DNA from 3 places in the Paenibacillus sp. MER TA 81-3 genome. Region 1 is predicted to be linked to each of the others. Evidence: riboswitches for the same ligand, from Rfam matches in the RefSeq annotation. Region 1 holds a riboswitch; each other region holds the start of a gene.
The links. A riboswitch is a leader RNA that binds a small molecule or an ion and turns the genes downstream of it on or off. The one in region 1 is predicted to bind cobalamin.
Positions count from the first base shown of each region.

Region 2: another riboswitch for cobalamin. It lies ahead of metE (5-methyltetrahydropteroyltriglutamate--homocysteine S-methyltransferase); the one in region 1 lies ahead of nrdI (class Ib ribonucleoside-diphosphate reductase assembly flavoprotein NrdI).
Region 3: another riboswitch for cobalamin. It lies ahead of M3650_RS07335 (ABC transporter substrate-binding protein); the one in region 1 lies ahead of nrdI (class Ib ribonucleoside-diphosphate reductase assembly flavoprotein NrdI).

Region 1 covers NZ_JAMAWB010000009.1:165,237-170,608, forward strand. The annotation lists gene nrdF (class 1b ribonucleoside-diphosphate reductase subunit beta) at 1-483, opposite strand, end outside; gene nrdE (class 1b ribonucleoside-diphosphate reductase subunit alpha) at 569-2,662, opposite strand; gene nrdI (class Ib ribonucleoside-diphosphate reductase assembly flavoprotein NrdI) at 2,634-3,014, opposite strand; cobalamin riboswitch at 3,187-3,385, opposite strand; gene fadH (2,4-dienoyl-CoA reductase) at 4,060-4,824, opposite strand; gene M3650_RS14980 (carbohydrate ABC transporter permease) at 5,004-5,372, opposite strand, start outside.
Region 2 covers NZ_JAMAWB010000001.1:404,575-409,946, reverse strand. The annotation lists gene M3650_RS01850 (SDR family oxidoreductase) at 1-49, shown strand, start outside; gene metE (5-methyltetrahydropteroyltriglutamate--homocysteine S-methyltransferase) at 175-2,502, opposite strand; gene M3650_RS01840 (hypothetical protein) at 2,672-2,809, opposite strand; cobalamin riboswitch at 2,767-2,962, opposite strand; gene M3650_RS01835 (HesB/YadR/YfhF family protein) at 3,233-3,523, opposite strand; gene M3650_RS01830 (cation transporter) at 3,628-3,831, opposite strand; gene M3650_RS01825 (L-lactate dehydrogenase) at 4,260-5,213, shown strand.
Region 3 covers NZ_JAMAWB010000004.1:255,962-261,333, reverse strand. The annotation lists gene M3650_RS07345 (ABC transporter ATP-binding protein) at 1-370, opposite strand, end outside; gene M3650_RS07340 (FecCD family ABC transporter permease) at 367-1,410, opposite strand; gene M3650_RS07335 (ABC transporter substrate-binding protein) at 1,428-2,444, opposite strand; cobalamin riboswitch at 2,758-2,968, opposite strand; gene M3650_RS07330 (histidine phosphatase family protein) at 3,150-3,920, opposite strand; gene cbiB (adenosylcobinamide-phosphate synthase CbiB) at 4,038-5,003, opposite strand; gene M3650_RS07320 (adenosylcobinamide amidohydrolase) at 5,132-5,372, opposite strand, start outside.

The DNA of each region.
Region 1 (5,372 bases):
CAGAAATACAGAAGCTACCATTGCTTGATAGAGGCTCAGATTTCCACCGTCTTGTATATTTTTGTAATACGAGTCGATTCTGGATGTTTTATATTGTAAATGTTTATCTTCTTTCACCCATTCGAACGTATCGTTAATCATCTCCGAGCTAGCTACCGTCGTAAAGATCGTGCTGTAGCTTTTGGCGTGGATCTCTTCCATGGCCGCTTGGAAAATAAGGATTGCCTTCTTCTGTTTGTCTGCCACATGCTGCGCAATCATAGGCATGCCGACGTTGCCTTGTTCCGTATCCAGCAGCGTCAATCCGCCTAATACTCTCATAAAAGTCAACTTTTCGTTATGACTTAGCTTAGTCCAAGATTTCAAGTCTTTCGAAATCGGAATCTCGGTATCTAACCAGAACTGGGAGGTGTTCTGGGTCCACAGGAGCTCGGTATAGTCTGCTTCCGGAGCATTCCAATTCACCGCTTCAAACTTATTCATCAATATATCCTCCTTCTAACGACACCACTGGCACAATCAACGTTGATCATCAGATATGATGCACATCTATGCATCTTTTCCGTGCTTATACGACGCAGCTTACGCATTCGTCGATCGTTCTTTTTCTCGTACGTGTATAATAGAGTGTCTTTAGCCCTTTCTTCTGGGCATAAATGTAATACATCGCCAAATCTCTCGTCGTCAAATCATCTTTGACGTATAAGATAGTCGAAATCGCTTGATCGATATGAACTTGCACTTCAGCAACCAGATCGATCAGGTTGAACATATCCATATCATAAGCTTCTTTGTAGTAGAAGAAGTTGTCCTCATTCAAGAACGGCATCGGATATATCGTTTTGGAATCCCCGTACTCACGTTCCTCGATCTTTTGCGTAATTGGCGCGATCGAAGCGGTTGACGATTGAAGGTAAGATATCGAGCCGGTCGGCGCAATCGCCAAGCGGTAGGCATGGTAGACGCCGTATTGAGCCACTTGCTCCTTCAGCCGCACCCAATCTTCATGAGTCGGGATGTCCATGCCTTCGAACAAGGCAGCCACCTTTTCCGTCCGCGGCGAATAATCGGTATTCATGTAGCGCTCGAAATAAGCTCCGTTCGCATATTCACTCTTTTCGAAATCTTTGAACGTCTCGCCCCGCTCCTTCGCAATCAGCATCGAGCGCTCCAGCGAGTAGAAGTTGAGCATCATGAAGAAGGTGCGCACAAAATCGATAGCTTCCTTGGATTCATATGCAATTTTGTTCAATGCGAGAAAGCCGTGCAGGTTCATTGCCCCGAGCCCAACGGAATGAAGTTCGCGGTTCGCCTTCGCTACAGAAGGGACAATCGAAATGTCGCTGCGGTCGCTCACTTCGGTTAGCGCATCCATCGAACGATGAACCGTCTCTTTCATCCGTTTGTTCTGCATCACGTTAACGATGTTAAGTGAGCCCAGGTTACAAGAAATATCGCGATTGATTACATCCTCTTCACCGTAATCATTGATCGAGGATACTTCACTTAACTGCGCGATCTCACTGCACAGGTTGGAAAATTTAACACGCCCAATTTCTTTCAGCGCATGATATTCATTGGCGTTATCGACAAACATCAGGTATGGGTAACCGGATTCCATCTGGATTTGTGCAATTTTAATGATAAGGTCTCGGGCAACAACTCGTTTTTTGCGGACATTCGGGTTGTTGACGAGCTCATCATACATGGCTGTGATATCCATATCGTCCATATGCATGCCGTACTCTTTATATACCGTATGTGGGTAGAAGAGATACATATCTTTATCTTTCTCTACCAATTCGAAAAATTTATTAGGGGCTACGACGCCAAGCGACAGCGTTTTGATACGAATTTTCTCATCGCTGTTAATCTTTTTCGTATCCAAAAACTCATGAATGTCGGCATGGAAAATGTTTAAGTAAACGACCCCGCTGCCATCGCGCTGACCCAATTGATTCGCATAGGAGAAGCAATCTTCAAACAATTTCATTACCGGCAGCACACCGCTCGCTTTGCCGTCCAAACCTTTGATCTGTTCGTCAGCTGCGCGGATTTTGCTCAAGCTCAAGCTTACGCCGCCGCCAATTTTACTTAATTGCAAGGCAGAATTAATGGCGAATCCGATCGAGTTCATCGAATCGTCGATCTCCAGCAAGAAGCAGCTTACCAATTCACCGCGCCGCTTCTTCCCTGCATTCAGGAAGGTCGGCGTTGCTGGCTGGTATTCCTGCGAAATGAAGAGCTCCGCGTATTCCATCGCCTTCTTCATGTCACCATTGCCCAAGAAGAGGGAGACGACCGCAATGCGATCTTCGTACCGCTCCAAAAACTTCGTTCCGTCATTCGTCTTCATAGCGTAGTTGTTGTAGAACTTAAAAGCGCTCATAAACGAAGGAAATCTGAACTTCTTCTGATACACCATCTCGTACAACTTCTTGACTTCAGCAAAACTATATTTATCGAACAGCTCCTGTTCGTAGTAGTCATGCTCAATGAGATAATCGATTTTTTCTCTCAAATCGTGAAAGAAGACCGTGTTTTGATTCACATAATCGACAAAATAACTTCTAGCCGCCTCACGGTCTTTTTCAAACTGATACTTTCCATCTTTTAACACCATAATTTCATTGTTAAGCTGAATCCAATTTGATAGTTGCATCGACAATTTCGTTTACCTCCTGTTTAAAACGCTCCACATCTTTATTGGTACCGCTCAGTTCGAATTTCATTAATACGGGAACTGAGTACATTTCGGAAATACGGTCCGCTGCCCTTCCATAAAGTTCGCCCCAATTCATATTACCACTGGAGACCACCCCTTGCAGCATGTCGCCATTATTCTCCAAAAATTTCAAAGTCGATTGAGGCGCTTGTCCGAATCCAGTCGAATATGTAATTAAGACGAATGGTTCTTCGACAGTCAGCCCATCTGCGACTTGAATGCATTCCAGATCAAGCTTATTGACGAAGCGCTTCACGTTTCCGGTCTTTGAGTCAAACACGATACGCATCAGTGACCCTCCATTGCTAGAAGCATTGCAAACATGATTCTGTGATTTTTTCCATAGAAAAAGCCCACCTAATCTGGTAGATGAGCTTAAAACGACAAAAAAAAAATACAGCGCTTGTTGCTTCACCAAGCACTCTGCAGCGTGTCGTTTCCACTTCTCATCCCCCGAAGATGCGAAACCAAGTAAATAGGCAGGTCTCCTGACTTGTGTGTCATCCTACTGTGGGCCCTTCCCATATCAGTGACTCTCAGAGATCCATAATACAGTGGCAATGCCCATCTCGTCCACACTTACAGTTGCGGGGACAGCTCCGGAATTGCACCGGATTCCCTATTAAGTCGAACTCGACACCTTATTTACTCTATGATATTCAGTTAAATAATCCATATTTAGTATGTACCCTCTTGAACAGACACTAAATATAGGCTCTTATCGTAGCATACACATTTTTCTGCGAAGAAGCAAGATATTTGACATAAAAAACAAGCTGACGAAATTCAATCCTTTGCCAGCTTGTAACTACACTAAAATATATTATTATTCCAAAGGTTTCCTCGCTTTATTTCAAAAACATTTGGGCCATTCAATTTCTTTCTCTTTCGTACGAAAAAAAGCAGGACGTCGTCGCATAATCGCCCTGCTTCAGCAGCATGAAAGTATATTCGATTTTCCAGGTTGCTATATCAACCATTTTGTCCGACATAGGTTACTACGCTCTTGGGCGCTATTACAGCCCGAAACTTTCCACTGTTCGAAGGAATAGCAGGTCCCCTGCTCCATGTTGAGGCTGTCTGCTGAAATTTCCGAATGCATAATATCTCTTCGTCAGCTGATAGGTGTTCGTATCTTTGAATATATTGATTAATCCTGGTTGTATTCAGCTTATGAACTCCTCTGGCCTTGGCCTGCTGCATGACCCACACCTGATCAGGTCTGGCATTGAAATCATATTGACCTGGTGCGGGATTAAATGCCGGGAATATAGCGCCCCTGAAGATGGCCATTTGTATCCGTAAGCACGTTTGTAATAACCGGTATCAGCCAGTTATATAAACGTTTGGTGCAGCGATTGCCCTCCATCCAACGTCAAGCACGCGCCGTTCATATACGCTGCATCCGTCGAGAGCAAAAAAGCAGCAAGCCCCGCAATCTCTTCCGGTGTGCCCAATCGTCCGAGCGGAACGCTGTCAAGCATGCGTTGTCCGGCTTCTTCGGAAGAAATGAGCTTATCTGCGCCGCCGGTACGCTCGATTAAGCCAGGTGCGATGGCGTTGACTCGGATGCCATAGCGGCGTCCCCATTCCACCGCAAGCGTGCGCGTCATGGCAAGCACCCCCGCTTTGGCGCTCGCCGAGTGAATAACTCCCGGTCCGGCATCCCACGCATACGTGGCCACCATGTTAATGATGCTGCCCGGAATGCCCTCGGCAATCCAATACTTTCCGACCGCTTGGCTGCAATAGAACGTACCGTTCAACACAATGTTGACGACCGCATTCCAGCCGTTTATTGACAAATCCTCTGCTGGACATAGAAAATTGCCTGCCGCATTGTTCACCAGCGCATCGATTCGCCCAAAGACAGCCACGGCTTCCTCCACCATGCGCTGCACATCTTCAGGCTGGCGCACATCCATTTGGACAGTAAGCACCTGGCCTGCGAATGTTTCTATTTCGCTTTTTGCCGCCTCCAGCTTCTCTGCCGATCGTCCTGTAATGACGACCCACGCGCCCTTCTGTGCCATACGCGCAGCCATTGCCTTGCCCATACCGCTGGAACCGCCCGTAATGATAACCGACTTCCCCTTCATTTCATCCGCCCCGCTTTCACTATTTTTGCTCGCTCGGATTGTCATACAGCGCCATGATGCTCGAAAGGCCACCGAAATTGCGATTCCGATGGCCTTCTGTTCCGAGTCTATTATTCTATTGTATTTACAGTGTAACATAAAGATTCGCGAATTTCTTCCTTTTTCTTACTCCCGATCCATTATCCCTTTAAACTGCCTTCTGCTACGCCTTCGATAAATCTTCTCTGCAAAAACATATAAATGACCGTAAACGGCAAAATGGAGATAAGGCCCGCGGCCGATATCTTACTCCAATCCGAGCTGAAATTGCCGACGAACGTCAAGTATTTCGTGGAGACGGGCTTGAGCGCTTCCGTCTGCACAAAGGCGTTGGCGAAGAAGAACTCGTTCCAAGTATATAGGCCTGCGAGCAGCGCAACGGTCAGGAAGGCAGGCTTGGCAATCGGAACGATGATTTTCATCAAAATCATCCATTCGTTGCACCCATCGATTCTTGCGCTTTCGCTTAATTCCTTCGGTATTCCGAGAAAAAACGTACGCAGGATGAA
Region 2 (5,372 bases), on a different contig from region 1:
TATCACCGGCGCGCAAATTATGATTGACGGCGCCGAATCACTTCTCTAGCTCGATACTAAAACACGTCCATCCTTAGCGCAGTCACAGAAAGTGAAATTTCCGTGCCTTGTTATCCGGATGGACGTGTCTTCTTTCGTGTCTTATTTACTCATCTCTTGCGTTGCATGCCCCGCTTAGCTGAGCGGCTGCACTTCCGCAACTTTTCGTTGCTGGCGGACTCGTTTCGTTGCCTCTACCATGTGGCGAAGGGCCGCGACCGTTTCTGGCTCATGACGCGTCTTTAAGCCGCAATCTGGATTAATCCAGAACGATTCCACAGGAAGCACAGCCAGTGCTTGGTCGATCAATTGCTCCATCTCTTCGACGGAGGGAACGCGCGGACTGTGAATGTCATACACTCCAAGTCCGATTCCGAGCTCATAATGCTGCTTCTCCAGTGTGGCAATCATATCTCCGCCGCTGCGCGCAGTCTCCAACGAGATGACGTCCGCATCCATCTTGCGAATCGTGTCCACCATGTCGGAGAAATCGCAATAGCACATATGCGTATGAATCTGCGTCTTAGGCTCCGCGCCGCATGTGGCCAAGCGGAATGCAAGCACGGCCCACTCCGTGTAATAGGACGCATCCTCCGCTTTGAGCGGCATGCCTTCCTTCACCGCCGGCTCATCCACTTGAATCATTCCGATGCCGGCTTGCTCCAAGGCGGCAATTTCTTGGCGCAGCGCATAAGCCAGCTGGAATGCCGCTTGTTCGCGCGGGACATCATTACGGACGAACGACCAGTTCAGAATCGTCACCGGACCAGTGAGCATGCCTTTAACCGGCTGCGCAGTCAAAGACTGGGCGAACGCCGTCTCTTTCACGGTCATCGGTTCTGTGAACGCGACATCCCCGTAGAGAACTGGCGGCTTAACGCAGCGGGAGCCGTAAGATTGCACCCAGCCGAATTTGGTAAAGGCGAAGCCGTCCAATTTTTCGCCAAAGTATTCAACCATGTCCGTACGCTCGAACTCGCCATGCACGAGCACATCGATGCCGATGTCTTCCTGGATGCGAATCCAACGCGTCATTTCTTCTTCCAGGAAAGCTTCATATGTTCGTGCATCCCACTCTCCCTTGCGGTAACGCAATCTCGCCCGGCGAATGTCGGCCGTTTGCGGCATGCTGCCGATTGTCGTCGTCGGCAAGAGCGGGAGTTCCGGCCAGCGCTTCGAATGCAGCACTCGGCGCTCCTCATAAGGCGTGCGCTTAATTCCTTTCGCCTTCTCCTCCTCCAGCAGCTCGTGCAATGCTTGGACGATATCTGTACGCTGGCGGGAAGGCTCGTTGCACCATGAGAGGACGCGCGCGGCACTGTCATTCAGAGCGGCACGAGTTGCGTCACTAGGCTGCGCGATATGACGGGCCAATTGCACCGTCTCCTCCAGCTTCTCATCCGCGAAGGCCAACGCCTCACGAATTACCTCCGGAAGCTCTGTCTCGCGCGTCGCCGTCAACGGCACATGCAGCAGGCTGCAGGATGACTGTACGATCCAGCGTTCCTTCGGCACGATGCTCGCAACGGATTCCAGCCACTCCGCCACTTCTTGCAGATCAGTACGCCATATGTTTCGGCCGTCGATAACGCCGAGCGCTAACGTTTTATCTTGAGGGAAGCCCGACTTGCGAAGCGCGGCTTCGTTGCTTGCTTTGCCATGCACGAAATCCAACCCCAGCGTATTGACCGGCAGTTGAACGAATGCTTCGTAATCCGATACCGCATCGAAATAAGTTTGCACCCATAACGGAAGCGTCGGAGCCGCTGTCCGTAGCTGTTCGTATACGGATTGCACAGCCTGCCAATCTTCTGGCTTCATTGCCAACACGAACGCCGGCTCATCCAGCTGTACGCACGGAACGCCCTCCGCTTCAAGCTCGCGAAGAATGTCGCTGTACACACCGATGAACTGCTTCAGGACCTGCAGACGTTCTCCTGCGGGAACCCCCTTCAAGGAGCGCACATACGTGTAAGGACCAATGATGACCGGCTTGCCTTCGATGCCCAACTGAAGCTTCGCTTTGCGATAAGCTTGCAGCGGCCGGTTGGAAGTAAGCTGTGGCGCTCGACCTTCCCATTCTGGCACAATATAGTGATAGTTCGTGTTGAACCATTTCGTCATTTCACAAGCAACTGCATCTTGGGTTCCGCGTGCAAGAGCAAACATGAGATCAGGCGATACTTCCCCGCCTTCATACGAATAACGTGAAGGGATGAGTCCGAACATCGTAGTCATGTCAAGCACATGGTCGTACCAAGAATAGTCGTTTACAGGAATGTAATCGAGACCGGCTTGTTGCATTTTGGTCAATCGCTGCAATTCAATCTTGTCTAATTCCTGCTCCAGCTCCTGAGCCGAAATCTTTTTCGCCCAATACTGCTCCAACGCTTTCTTCCATTCGCGATCATAGCCGATGCGCGGATATCCTGCTGCACTTGTCTGTACTGATGATGCTGTCATTATCCTTGCTCCTCTCCATATGTGATTCCCCCGCGGGACAAATAGGGACAATTTCTATCTGTTAACACGGAATTAGCATATAACATTATTCGCCATAAGGAAACCACAAAAAAGGACATCCTGCCAACTGACAGAGATGTCCCGTAAACGTCCATGACGGAATAATGGCTCATCGCTTTCCTATCATCGTCCCATCCGGCTGCGCCGGACATCGACACGCGATTTCCATGTTTACGAACACTTCCCTATCTCCCGTAGGTACAATCAGTGCTGCCAGAACAGGCAGGTCTCCTGGCTTCAGCGTCATCGGTGTTAGCGGCCTTCCCGGTTGCATAAGCGAAACCAGTGGCCTGAAGGCTACACCTCTTCTGATACAGTGGCGGGACCGCGTCGGACTTGAACCGAACTTCCCTATTAAGCTTTGACATGTTCGCAAAGCGCCTGTTCCCTGATATGCAGTTGTGTTGGAACGTGATGGACACCTTTCCAATTGAGAACGATTATAAACTGTCTTGCAGCGGATGACAAGTGCTTTTTCCAAATGGACGAGCAGTAAAGTATGGGGTTGAGGAAATGTTCCAGAAAAGGGTTAACCTTTTCCTGATGTACCAGTCAATTTTGATTAAGAATAGGTTTACCTTCTCCCATGTCTTCCGGTAATGCATCTCCAGAAAGTCGAACCCATACTCGTCTCCCAAGTATGCCTAGCTTGGCAATGAAAATACACACGCTATATGGACATTCCTTCATTCAAGAACACGATGTCTTCCCCGTTCTCATCTAAGGTCAGCTCGCGATTGTCCAAGAACCACAGATCGTTCTGCTCCATGTAGAATGTAATGCCGTCCACGACTTCGGTTACGCCAGGATATTGCGGGCTGTCTTTCATGATGCCGAAAGAGTAAGGTCCTGAAGCGCTGAATCCACTGTAGCGCACGAATACGCGCACCGTATCTCCTGCTGTAAATCCCCAATCGGTCTGAAACCGCTGTGCCGCCTTTGGTGTCACTCGTAATTGCATCAACGGACCTCCTTTATTCAATCTTTTCCCTTCTAAGCTCGATCATACCATGTGGAGAAACCGATGAAAATACCAACTTTTCACCTTGCATCATTCATTTACGATCACGAGATCACATCGAAACCTTGGTCCTCGATCGCTTCGCGAATCTGATCCGGCTTTACTGCCGTCTCGTCATAAGTGACACTCACTTGCTTCGCCGCCAGGTCCACCTGTGCTTGTCCGCCGATGCCAGCAACGGCCCGTTCGACCGATTGCTTGCAATGTCCGCAAGTCATTCCTTCCACTTTCACCGTCAAATTCGCCATCATAACTGCCTCCTTTATATTCATATCGTTACTTCTGAATTGTCATCCATATCTCCAAGATAACTCCTTCCTCATTTTCCTGCAAACGTTTCGGGGCCACTCACATATAAACGAGCTCCATGCACGATGTACAACCACAGAACACATTTCACAAAACACATATATTTCGAGAAAAATTGATATAGTCGAACTAATGATCTTGGGCGCATTACCGCTCAAAATCAGAGCCTCCTCATATCGAGAGGTATCGAGAGGAAAGCTTTAATTTAATTGCATTTTACATCTCTCGATAACGTCGTGATGCCTCCTTTCATGAAATTTTCATTTTAGGTTGGCTATATGTATGAATATTGGTTAAAATTTAATTGTTACATATTTTGAACAAGCTGTCTCATGCTTCATTGAGCACAAAGGAGGCAATACACATTATGACCCAAATATCCAAAGTATCCCGCATTGCATTGATCGGTTCGGGATTCGTCGGATCCAGCTATGCATTCGCCTTGTTCAATCAGGGCTTAGCTTCCGAATTAGTCATTATCGACGCCAACCACAAAAAAGCGGAGGGCGACGCGATGGATCTAAACCACGGCCTTCCATTCGCATCCAATATGCGAATTTGGGCTGGGGACTACAGCGATTGTAAAGACGCTGATTTGGTCGTCATCACAGCCGGTGCGAACCAAGCTCCTGGCGAAACACGTCTCGATCTCATCGAAAAAAATGCAAAAATATTCAAGTCTATCGTTGAATCAGTCATGAACAGCGGCTTCAACGGACTGTTCCTGGTTGCCACCAATCCGGTAGACGTGCTTACATACGCGACATGGAAATATTCCGGCTTGCCAGCAAATCGCGTCATCGGATCCGGTACGATTCTAGACACGGCACGCCTTCGCTATCTGCTTGGAGAGCAGATCGAGGTCGATCCGCGCAATGTCCACGCCTACATTATAGGCGAACACGGGGACACCGAGCTTCCGGCATGGAGCAACGTCAGCATCGGGGGGCAACCGCTCGAAGATTACCGGAAGACGCACGGGAAGCCAACAGACGAAGATTTGAACAATATTTTCATCAATGTGCGCGACGCCGCGTATCATATCATTGAACGCAAAGGCGCCACTTACTACGGCATCGCGATGGGACTCGCGCGTCTGACTAAGGCGATTCTCCGCAATGAGAATTCCGTACTGTCGGTATCTACTTTGTTAACCGGAAAATACGGGTTGGACGATGTCTACATCGGCGTTCCAGCTGTCGTCAACCGCCAAGGGATTAGAGATGTGTACGAGCTTCACCTGTCAGAAGATGAGAAGCAGAAGCTGCACCATTCGGCCGGCGTACTGAAGCAGGCGATTTCTTCAATTTTCCCTAAATAATTGAATGATGTCAGCAAACCCCGAGGCTTAGTCTCGGGGTTTATTTACCATTAAGGAAAGTTAAAGTTCTGTGAAGCGGTAAAGCGAATCAACCATTCCCTATGGCGATAAACCCTGCCTCTACATGCGGTCGCTCATCTATGAAAGGCCTCGACAGAG
Region 3 (5,372 bases), on a different contig from region 1:
AACCGAGCCACGATTGATATGGGAATCGTCCCATCTCAACAATTTCGCGCACGGTGAAGTTAAGCGGAGGCAGCGCCTCCTGCTGCAGCACCGCCATCAACTGCGATAACGCCTTGCGCTTATAAGAGGCAAGCGCCCGACCCTGAATGCGGACACGTCCGGCAGACACGGTATCCGCCCCCGATACGAGCGACAAGAGCGTCGATTTCCCGCTTCCGTTCGGTCCGATGATGCCGACCCATTCTCCGGGCTGCACGGAAAGCGATACGTTGTCGAGCACCGTTTTGTCGCCATAACGTTTGCACAGCCGCTCCGCGTGAATGATTGGTTCCGCTGATTGCGCCTCCTGCTGTGCCAGCATATGTCTCATGACCATTTCCCCCGTTTCGTACGCTTGTTCCGAATGAGCAGGTAAGCAAAGAAGGGCGCGCCGATAAATGCAGTCACCACGCCGAGAGGAATTTCCGTCGGTGCAAACGCCGTTCTTGCAATCGTATCCGCCCACATCACATAGATTGCGCCGCCCACCGCTGAGAGCGGAATCAAATAGCGGTAATCCGGACCGACGATTAAACGCAATATGTGCGGAACGACCAAGCCGACAAAGCCGATGACGCCAGATACGGACACCGCCGCCGCCGTAATTAATGTGGCGGTAAGCAGCACTACCCACTTCGTGCGCTCCACATGAAGCCCGAGATGAGAGGCCTGCCGCTCGCCCAATGCGAGCAGATTAAGCGGTCTTGCATAGGAAATGAGAATAATGATGCCGATAGCCAAGTAAGGGCCCAGCACAACCGTATAGGACCATCCGCGCAGCGCCAAGCTGCCCATGACCCAGAACAATATTTCGTTAATCGTTTGCTTCGTCATCGCGACTAAGAAGGAGACGATCGCGCCAAGAAAGGCTTGCATAACGACCCCTGACAAAATAAGCGTTTCAATCGGGATTTTCCCGCCGTCATTGGCAAGTCTCATGACGATAATAAGCGTCAGCGTCCCTGTTGCGAAAGCGACGACCGGAATGGTCCACTCTCCGAGCAGCGCGTATTGGAGCCCGAAGTATATAAGAAGGGCCGCGCCGACGGACGCGCCGGACGATACGCCCAGAGTGTACGGGTCAGCCAACGGATTGCGCAGCACGCCTTGAAACGCGGTGCCTGCCACACCGAGCGCTGCTCCGACCAACATCGCAAGCACGACGCGTGGAAAGCGCACCTTCATCATAATTTGCGCAGAGGCGTCATCCCAGGTCACCGGAAATATAGAGTCCAAGCCCGGTATATGATGGAGCAAGATGCGTGTCATTTCACCTAAAGGCATCTGCACCGAGCCTACAGCCAAGCATCCCACAACGGACAAGAGGAGAAGCGCAAAGCTCGCTCCTCCATACCATACAATCTTTTTCATCTATTTCTCCGCATCGGTTATTTCACCAAGTCAGGGTAAATCGCTTTTGCAACGGCTTTGAGCCCCTCCGCCACACGAGGTCCCGGACGGCTGAGCAAATTTTGATCCACAGCGATAACTTGGTTGTTTTTAATCGCGTTAATGTTATTCCACCCGCTACGTCCGCGGATGATTTCTTCCAATGACTTGTTCGTATCCTGGTCGACAACCCCTTGGGTGTACAAAATGACGTCAGGATTCGACTTGATGATGTTCTCCTCGTTGATTTGCACCCAGCCTTCCGCATCCGCTGCTACGTTCGTAGCGCCGGCAAGCTCGATCATCTCATTCATGAACTCACCGCTGCCTACTGTCCAACCTGGGGAGAACTCAATGTACACTTTTTTCTTGTCGGTAACGCTTTGCACAGCAGTTTGTACTTCTTCGCGCGCTTTCTTCATTTGCTCAACGACTGCTTGCGCTTCTTTTTGACGATCCGTAATTTGACCGTACAGTTCTATGTTTTTAATAACGTCATCATATGTCTTCGGTTCCACTTTGAAAATTTTAATGCCTAGCTCGCGGAATTTGTTCACGACTGGCTCTTTCATGGAGATGCCGGTGAAGACAATATCTGGCTTCGCTGCAATAATCGCCTCTTCATTCGGTTTTACGATACCGCCCATCTTCGCCTTCGAGGCGGCTGCTTCTGGATAGTCGTCATAGTCGGATACCCCGACAATTTGTTCATCCAAGCCAAGAGCAAACAACGACTCTGTCTCTGCCGGCGATACCGAGATGATGCGCTCCGGCGCTTTGTCGAAGGTGAACTCTTCACCAGTGACGTCTTTCACGGTAAGCGGATATGTCGTCTTCGCAGCGTCATCCTGCTTCGGTTGCTCTGTATTGGAAGCTTCTTTATTTGTGTTCTCCTGCTGCGCCGCCGTGTTGTCGGAAGGCTTCACTTCCCCTGTGCTCGCGCCGCAAGCCGTCAAGCTTACTGCCAAAATAACTGCCAATACGGCTGCCAATGTTTTATTCAGCCATTTGTGCATACATGTTCCTCTCCCTTGCTTAATATATTCCTTGAGTGTGAATCGTCTTCTGTGAACTGGAGCAAACGCGGTAAACGCAGTGCGCAATAATGGTCAGGTGACGAGCATATCCCTTCATCTATATACAATAGGTTGTCAAAGAACACAGTGTTAAAAAACCCCCGATCCTACGGATCGGGGGACTTCGTCTCACTTAGCCTATAAGGTACGACACGGCATAGCCAGCGCCATGCTTACCGCAACAGCGGTATCGACAGCGTCTTGCATTGCCTCATGCCATACTTTGTAGACGTGGTCCCTTCCGCGAAGGATATTGCTCGTCTATCTTCAGGCAGGTCTCCTGACTTAGGAGCTGCACGTTGCCGCTCGCCTTCCCGTCGCCGCATCCGAACATCTGTACATCCGGCGCCGCATCGACAGTGGCTTCATGAGCGCAACACTCCATTCACAGTGGCGGGACCGCGCCGGAATTTCACCGGCTTCCCTATTAACCTTGGGCATGGATCATATATTAGATCGGATCAATCGTATCCGTACACGCAAGGGCCTGAAGAAATTGCACTATTCATTTGTCCGTTCAAGCATTGAACTTGATAATAGATTATAGGGGAAAAGCTCCGTTCTTGCAATAAGGTTGCTCACAAGGGCAACCTGTCTCCCGATACAAATCAACAATCCGGCCATCTCGCGCCCCGGCTGCCCCCACTATAGAGAGGGAAAACGCTCAGCTCGCAGGAACACCCATTTGCGCGCGCAACGCTTCGCCGTAATCATAACACCGCCGCCAATCGGCGCAGCCGCCTCCCAGAACGATTTGCGCGGGAATGCGAGCGTGTGCAGTCTCCGTACAATGCCGCCGTGGGTCACCACGAGCACGTCCGGGCGCGCCATTCGGCCAGACGCACCTTGCACGAAGCGGTCAGTCCGAATCCGAGCTTTTCGGTTCCTGCTCGTTCGCAGTGGACGATTCCGGGTGCGAGCCACACCTGACTGTTCCGGCACGGTGCGGATTTGCGCCCGCGCATTTCTCAGTATCTCCCACCATACATGTGCCGTACGCGTGCAGAATGACTGCCACGGTTCTCCCCGCGGCGGCTGCACGGACGACATATCATCCAGCCACTTTCGATATTGGGGCTCTTCCTTCAGATCGTTATAGGTCAAGCCTTCCCACATGCCGAAGTCGTACTCGCGCAGCCGTGTATCAACAGATGCTTCTCGGCTGTCGCGAGGCCGCAAGTACGCGATCGTTTCGCGGCAGCGGCGCATATCGCTTGTGTAGAGGATCGGAGCAGGGTGCGCCAATGCCCGGCGCAAAGGCCTCAGCTCCTCTGAAGCCTGTGGCAGGATGGAATCATCCGTATAACTAATATAACGCCGTTCTACATTCGCCTGCGTCAATCCGTGCCGCACGATCGCGAATCGCACGATGGTATCTCGTACGCCCTTTTTTCTGCGTACATTCCGTTTGGACATCGCACCTCTTGTTACCATTCCAGATGGGCTTGCTCCTGATCGGCGCCTCTTCTGACGGGGAGCTTTATATTGTCGTGTCAGTCTCATTTCATTCTTACTCCTTCATCCGCCATTCATCTACAGGAGCCATCCCCCGCGCGCATATAGCAGCACGGCAGCGATGACTGTGAAGCCCAGTGTACTGCCTGTCAGCAGACTGCAGGCAGCCGGAATATGCTGTGCTTGCAAAGGCTGGACCTCGTCTCCCATATAAGCACGCAACGATCGTACGCCCTTATACACATTATATCCACCGAGCCGGACACCAAGCGCCCCGGCTGCAGCCGCCTCCGGCCAGCCGCTGTTCGGGCTCGGGTGCCTCGGCGCGTCACGCTTGGCTGTCTGCCAAGCCCGCGTCCCGTCATATCCCTTCATCCAGGCGCATATCGCCATGAGAACTGCCGTCAAGCGGGCCGGAATCCAATTCGCAATGTCATCCAGCCGCGCGGAGGCCCAGCCTAAGTTGCCGTACTTCTCATTTTTATAACCGACCATCGAATCGAGCGTATTTACCGCCCGGTACGCCATAGCTAACGGCGCCCCACCGATAAGCGCGTAACATAACGGGGATATGACGGCATCCACAATATTCTCGGCTACGGTTTCAACCGTAGCGCGCACGACTTCAGGCTCGTCGAGTTCATCCGTATCACGTCCGACAATCATGCCGACTTCACGCCGCGCACCGTCGATGTCCCGTGCGGCTAACCGCTTATACACCGCCATCCCCGCATCCTTCAGTCCTTTGGTCGCAATCGTCGTGCCGATAAGAATCGCTTCGGCCGCCCATGCGAGAGAGAAATGAATTTCATGGAGTCCCCATAGCAGCGCCCATGTCAAAGCATAAGAGCCTCCAACGACAATGACCGGGAGCAGGATGCCGAGCGGCTTAAGCGCCGCTTCCGATGATGCCGCCTTGCGGATAGCATGCTCCAGCGCCGTGATCGCCTTTCCTATCATAATGACGGGATGGGGAATCCAACGAGGATCACCTATAATCCTGTCCCATATATATGCTGCTATGATGATGAACGCCGCTATCATTTCTTCCCCACCTTAATTGTTGCACCCGCATTCATTTGCTCTAACTCGACAGCTCATGCTTTGAGCTTCTCGGTTCTGAAAAGGGTTCTTTTTGAACATGCGCTATCAGCGCCTCAACGATTCGAGCGTTATGGAAACAACCGTCCGTCATCTTCATGCTGAGTCATAACCGCTTCCGTAACGGTCTTGTACACAAGCCGCCCAATTGCATTTCCAAGCGTGGTTGCTGTGCCCGCATAGGAATGCACTTCGGTATCGCGCCCGCTATCAAGCACCGCAAAAGCAATCGCGTCGGTCGTCGTTCCCGTCGCTATGCGCTCTGTCTCTTTATCATAAATATGTAAATCGGCTAGCGCCGCGCATTTCGCT